3 regions of the Exiguobacterium sp. KKT215 genome follow, and region 3 is predicted to be linked to each of the others. Evidence: riboswitches for the same ligand, from Rfam matches in the RefSeq annotation. Region 3 holds a riboswitch; each other region holds the start of a gene.
What was found. Region 3 has a riboswitch for S-adenosylmethionine ahead of ACZ2GZ_RS01740 (2,3-diketo-5-methylthiopentyl-1-phosphate enolase). Riboswitches for the same ligand answer to the same signal wherever they lie in the genome.
Positions count from the first base shown of each region.

Region 1: it holds a riboswitch for S-adenosylmethionine, as region 3 does, so the genes downstream of both, ACZ2GZ_RS04795 (methionine ABC transporter ATP-binding protein) here and ACZ2GZ_RS01740 (2,3-diketo-5-methylthiopentyl-1-phosphate enolase) in region 3, are expected to answer to the same signal.
Region 2: it holds a riboswitch for S-adenosylmethionine, as region 3 does, so the genes downstream of both, ACZ2GZ_RS07330 (aminotransferase class I/II-fold pyridoxal phosphate-dependent enzyme) here and ACZ2GZ_RS01740 (2,3-diketo-5-methylthiopentyl-1-phosphate enolase) in region 3, are expected to answer to the same signal.

Region 1 is NZ_CM145756.1:910,421-912,648, forward strand. It holds gene ACZ2GZ_RS04790 (thioredoxin family protein) at 118-384, shown strand; SAM riboswitch class I at 838-943, shown strand; gene ACZ2GZ_RS04795 (methionine ABC transporter ATP-binding protein) at 1,021-2,049, shown strand; gene ACZ2GZ_RS04800 (methionine ABC transporter permease) at 2,039-2,228, shown strand, end outside.
Region 2 is NZ_CM145756.1:1,405,915-1,408,142, forward strand. It holds gene ACZ2GZ_RS07325 (AI-2E family transporter) at 1-832, opposite strand, end outside; SAM riboswitch class I at 1,006-1,106, shown strand; gene ACZ2GZ_RS07330 (aminotransferase class I/II-fold pyridoxal phosphate-dependent enzyme) at 1,184-2,228, shown strand, end outside.
Region 3 is NZ_CM145756.1:303,829-306,056, forward strand. It holds gene ACZ2GZ_RS01740 (2,3-diketo-5-methylthiopentyl-1-phosphate enolase) at 1-1,077, opposite strand, end outside; SAM riboswitch class I at 1,147-1,248, opposite strand; SAM riboswitch class I at 1,454-1,556, shown strand; gene mtnK (S-methyl-5-thioribose kinase) at 1,638-2,228, shown strand, end outside.

The sequences.
Region 1 (2,228 bases), 610 kb from region 3:
GACCATACTATGCCTCTTTCTGCCGAGCGTCAACAAGAAATGTTGAAATGTTCAGAATTTTCCATTTGAGCACAACTTTTGAACCGATTGGCCCGGATTCATATACTTAAAAGAGAGGTGAGCAAAATGATGACAGACGGATTCTTATATATATACGCCCCAATGTGCGGTACATGCGCCGTGGCCGAGCGGATGCTCTCGGTCGTCGAGGCGGTCGACCCAGAATTGAAAATTGAAAAACGCGATGCCAACTTTATCCCGAACGAACTCGAGGCGTATCAGGTCATGAGCGTTCCGGCACTATTGAAGCTGGAAAATGGCCAAGTTCGCGATCGTTTGTACGCATTTCAAAACGTCCAGCACGTCCTATCTTTCGTTAAGTGAGATAGGATGATTAGAATAATCTGAAAATTTTAAATAATCAGTTGACACAGAAAGTTCACGAATGATATATTCATTACAACATCTTACTTGAACACAACATAGGACGAGATTTTCCCGTCATCAAGACGTTTTCGAACAACCGCTGCATGAGCTTACGCGATTTCAGGTGGACCTTCCCTTCGATTGTCCCCCAAAAAAATCAAGCGTCGGGGCACCGGTCGCGTAATTGCATGGTCCGTTCGAAGACCGAGTGATGGTTGGGTAAAAGTCCCCCATATAAGGATGAATGCTCTGATCGGGCAAAAGAGGTTCATCTATGGGTTGTCCTTCAGTGACTCAAGGTGCTACGTTCTGTGTCATCCTCGGATGGCACCTTTTTTTATTTTGCTGAAAAAAATAGTTTGACATGAAAATAATGTGTCGCTATGATAAAGCTAATCAAATACGCAACCACTCTTATCAAGAGAGGCTGAGGGACTGGCCCTATGACGCCCAGCAACCGCGGAGCAATCCGAAATGGTGCTAATTCCAGCAAGGTGTATACCTTGGAAGATGAGAGCAATCGTTGTCCGTACGATAAAGTACGCACGTTTGCTCAAACGTGCGTACTTTTTTTGTTGTCAGGAGGGAAATGGATTGATTCAATTACGCAATGTGGCCAAATGGTTCGACACGAAAAACGGTCGGGTCCAGGCGGTCGATGATGTGTCGCTTACAATCGAAAGCGGCGAAATTTTTGGAATAATCGGATATTCAGGGGCGGGGAAGTCGACGCTCATCCGCTTGCTCAACCGACTCGAGGCACCGTCAAGTGGTGAAATCGTGGTCGCCGGCAGCGAGCTGACGAAACTCACACCAAAGGAACTACGCGGGGTACGTAAAAACGTCTCGATGGTGTTCCAACACTTCAACTTATTATGGTCGCGCACGGTCGCTGAGAATATCAGCTTCCCTCTCGAACTCATCGGGGTACCGGCGAGCGAGCGCAAACGCCGCGTCCAAGAACTCGTCGAGCTCGTCGGCCTCGCCGGACGAGAAGACAGCTATCCGTCACAACTATCAGGCGGCCAAAAGCAGCGAGTCGGGATAGCCCGTGCGCTCGCTACGAATCCAGAAGTGCTCCTCTGCGATGAAGCGACGAGCGCACTCGACCCGAAGACGACGGATTCGATTCTCGAACTGCTCGTCAGCATCAACAAGAAACTCGGTTTGACAATCGTCCTCATCACCCATGAGATGCACGTCATCCAAAAGATTTGTCACCGTGTCGCCGTCATGGAGGCCGGAAAGGTCGTCGAGACCGGACAAGTCGCCGACGTGTTCCAACACCCGGAACAGCCAATCACGAAAGAGTTCGTCAAGCAGATCGGCGCGGTCGAAGACATGTCGCTCACGTTCGAACATTTGAAAGCTCGTTATCCGAGCGGTCAAATCGTCAAGCTCAAATTCTTGAACGAGACGGCCGAACAACCGATTCTGTCGGAAGTGTTGAAGCAGCATGACATCGGCTTCAACATCATCGGCGGAAACGTGACGCAGTCACAAGTCGGTGCCCTCGGGACATTATTCATCCAATTGATCGGAGAGCCGGCTGAAGTCGAGCGGGCCATCGCCTCAATCCGATCACAGGCAGTGGAAGTGGAGGTAGAAAGCGATGTTTCCTAATGTAGATTGGCAAGTCATGTTAGAACAGACGTGGGAGACGCTCTATATGACGCTCGTCGCCGGAGCCGCGACGTTCGTCATCGGTCTCGCCCTCGGGATGCTCCTATATGTCACAAACGAGCCGCTCATGATGAAGAACCGTCCGATTTACACGGTCATCAGCGCGGTCGTCAACATCT
Region 2 (2,228 bases), 1.1 Mb from region 3:
AGGTGATGATGAACGCCGGGATCATCCCGAGCAGCGGCCCGACGTACGGGATGAAGTTCAAGACACCGACGATGACGCCGAGGAGAAGCGCGTATGGCGCCCCGATAATCAACAGACCGGCGACGGCCAGCACCCCGATGATGAGGCAGTCGAGCGACTTCCCGATGATATAGCGTTTAAAGATGTAATCCATCTCTTGGAAGATGTCGATCGTCGTCTTGGCTGACGCGACCGGGAACATCGCATACAACAGCCGCTTGAACATGCGGGCAAAAATCTCTTTGTCTTTTAAAAGATAAATCGAGATGACGATCCCAATCAAGAAGTTGATGAGCGTCATCGTGAAGCTCGAAACGTAGCTGACCGACGACAAGACGGCCGTCTCGACCCAGCCCGAGTAGCGCTCCTCGAACCGGCTGAAATCGATGGCCTGGGCGACTGTCGCGTTATACTCTTTCAAATACGTGTTCAACTGTGACAGATACCCGTCGATTTGCCGGATATAGGACGGGAGTTCCTCGATGAGCGAGGCGAGGCTCGAATAAATGCGTGGGAACAGCGTTACCGCAGAGATGACGAGAATCCCGATAAAGATGATATAGACGATTAGCAAGCCTTGATATCGTTTTAGTTGAAACCGTTCTTCTATATAGGACAGGACGGTATTCAGGAGCAGCGCGATGGCGATTCCCATAATAATCGGCGTCAGCAACTGGAACGTATAATGCATCATCTGCGAAATCGTATCCGGTTCGCTGATGACTTTCCAGAGCACGAGCAGGATCAGGCCGATCACGCTCAACTTCCAAATCAATTGACGGTTTAATTCCAAAGGTCCATCCCCTCATGTTTTAAATTTTGTAGAATAACGTTCACTTTCACTATGAACGTTTTTTTATCGGGATTCAAGAGGACATGCTCATTTTCAAAAAAGGATTGACAAGATTGGTAACGTTTGGTTAACTAAGTGACATATTACAAAAAGACAAATCGCATATAAAACACTTTCTATCAAGAGAAGCGGAGGGACTGGCCCGATGAAGCTTCAGCAACAGATTGATTCAATACTGTGCTAATTCCAGCAAGGTGACCTTGAGAGATGGAAAGGTGGTTGTTTGAATACGTCCGTATCTCGACACCCCTTTCCGCGGAAAGGGGTGTTTTTTGCATAGGAGGACTATTCATGACTGACAGACGCTCACATCTACTTAAAACGTTACCACCTCAACATTTCGTCGGACTCGCGAACGAGGTGGCCGAACTCGAACAAGCCGGCCGCGACATCATCCGACTCGGACAAGGGACGCCTGACCTGCCTACGCCTGAGCCAATCTGTGACGCGCTTCAGACGGCGCTCCTCGACGCCTCGACCCATCAATACGGTCCGTTCCGCGGTCAGGCCCGCCTGAAGCAAGCAGTGGCGACGTTCTATTTGAATGAGTATGGAGTCGAACTTGATCCCGAGACAGAAGTCGCGATTCTCATCGGCTCAAAATCTGGTCTCATCACGTTGCCGCAATGCGTACTCGAACCTGGCGACGGGATTTTGCTACCGAATCCCGGCTATCCTGATTACATCTCGGGGGCACGCCTCGCCGGTGCCGTCGTCCGTGACCTCGTCCTCCGGGAAGAGAACGGCTTCTTGCCGGACTATGAGACGCTCGATACGCAAGATGCAAGACTCATGTATTTGAACTACCCGAGCAATCCGACCGGAGCCGTCGCCTCACCCGCTTTCTTTGACGATACCGTCCGTTTCGCCCGGGAGCGGGACTTGATGGTCGTCCACGATTTCGCATATGGCAGCATCGGATTCGATGGCCATGTCCCGCCTAGCTTTCTGCAGGCGGAAGGGGCGAAAGAAGTCGGCATCGAGGTATATACGATGTCGAAAGCGTTCAACATGTCCGGTTGGCGCGTCGCCTTCGCCGTCGGGAACGCGGACATCATCGAGGCGATCAACACGTATCAGGACCACGTCCACGTCAGCGTGTTCTCGGCCATCCAGGCGGCGGCTGTCGCTGCGCTCGAGGCGCCCCGTACCATTCGCGATGACTTGGCACGACTGTACGAGGCACGGCGTGATCGCCTGATTGACGGGTTGAACCGGGCCGGCTGGGCCGTCGAACCGCCGGAAGGCTCGTTCTTCGTCTGGGCGAAAGTGCCTGAGGGTGATGCCAAGTCGTTCTCGCGGAAACTGCTGCATGAAGCCGGTGTCGCCGTCACCC
Region 3 (2,228 bases):
TTGTCGGAAAGCACGAGCCCCGGCGGCTGCGCCGTCCGGGTGTCCGTGAATGCCACCGCCGGCGTTGATGACGACATCCGTCCCGAAATCACGAATGATATCAGCGACGAGTCCTGGATGAATCCCGGCTGACGGGACCGGTAAAATCGGTTTCGACCAATGCGGTTCGGCGCTCTGGTCACGAATCGTGAACGCCTCTTCACGCGGTGTCGCGAGGGAGCCGTACGGAGACGGGAAGAGCGTTAAATCGGCCCCGGCGAGGCGTGGGAGTTTACCGAGTAAGAGCGAATGACTGATTGACCCGGTCAAGGCGCCGGCAAAGGCCGGATGTGCCAAGATGGGGACGTGGATATCCGGATCGTTCGCGAGTTCGCGCAGTGCGTCGAGACCGTACGTATAGACGTTGAACAGGAGCGCTGTCGCACCTGCCTCGATAAGACGGAGCGCCTGGTCACGTAGACCGAACACGGGGCCGCTCAGCGTGATGGCGTAGAGGACACGTTTCCCGGTCGCCTCGAAGTGGGCTTGAATGACGTCCGCTCCGATCCGGGCCCGTTCGAGCGATGGGGTGAGCGGGTTGTCGTATAAAATCTCGTCGTCTTTGACGATATCGATGCCTCCGGCGAACTGATCGCGGAGTTGCTGCTCGAGAAACGCGAGGTCACGGCCGATGACACCTTTGAAGATGCTCATGACGAGCGGGCGATCATGAACACCGAGTAAATCGCGAATTCCAGTGACCCCGAACTTGGCGCCTTTGAAATGAGGGGCGAGCGTCTCGGGCAACGTCAAATCAATTAACCGAATCGAATCGTCGAGGGACAGTTTCCCGAACGTCGTCGTCAAGATGGATGAAAAGTCAGGGCTGACATTATGTAACGGGTAGCGGATTGTGAAGCGGCTCGTCGTATCCGTATGTGTCGTCGACACGACCTCACCCCGGTACGCCTGTAACTGCTCTTGCTCTAAGTGAGGTAGCTCCGTCCAAGTACCGACGGTCAGCTCGAGGGCGATTTTGTCGGCGACGGTCGCGACCGCGTCCGTTCGTTTGATTTCATATGTGGCAGTGATACTCATATGGTTCCTCCTTCCAGGCAAACAAAAAATGACCCCATGCCGAGGCAAGAGGTCATCATAAAAAATGAACTCTTATCTCTCAGCTTTCGCTGCAAGAATTAGCACCGTGCCATCTCTGGTCGGTTGCTGCGACATCATCGGGCTCGTCCCTCCGTCTGCTCTTGATAAGAATGTGATTTGAAGTTGTGAAATTTAATTGAATTTTTGCACAGAATCATCATGTCGTCAATTCCTTTTTTTCCAAAAAAAATATTTTGGGAAGTTGTTTCCATATATGCACAAAAAAAGACGGAGTTGCGTCGAGAAAATGACGTTGACAATCGTGACGTCGAGTCCGTAATATTCATCACATAAGTTCACCGAATCGAATAACACACTCTTATCGCGAGTTGGCAGAGGGAATTGGCCCGATGACGCCGCAGCAACCGACCACTAGGCACGGTGCTACATCCACCAGACGAATGTCTGACAGATGAGAGGAACAACCATTTTGGCTGTGCCTCTTTCTCGCGGAGAAAGGGGCTTTTTTTGTGGGCAACGTACAGGAAGGGGAAAACATCATGTCATATCAACCATTTACAGAACAGACCGTCGTCGAGCACGTCCGTCAATTAGGATACTTGCAAGAAGGAATCGCCGAGTGCGAGGAGATCGGGGACGGCAACTTGAATCTCGTCTTTCGGATTCGCCAAGGCGAACAGCGCCTGATCGTCAAACAAGCGCTCCCATACGCCAAAGTCGTCGGTGAGAGCTGGCCGCTCACGCTCGAGCGGGCATGGATTGAACAGTTGGCACTCCGTGAGTTTGCGACTGTCGCGCCTCGATTCGTCCCGGCTGTCCTTGGCAGCGACCGGACACTCGCTTACACGATTATAGAAGATCTATCTGATTATGAGATTGTCCGCACCGGCTATTTGAACGGGGAGAGCTACCCGGAACTCGCCCGTCATGTCGGTGAATTTTTGGGCGAGACGCTGTTTGCGACGTCGGATTACGCAGCTGGACCGATCGCGAAGAAGCGGATTGAACGTGACTATTACAACCCGGAACTGTGTGACATCACCGAGAAGCTCATCTTCACCGATCCGTTCAAAGACGCGGAGTCGAACAACATCGAGACGGCGCTGCGAGCAGATGTCGAACGCCTTTGG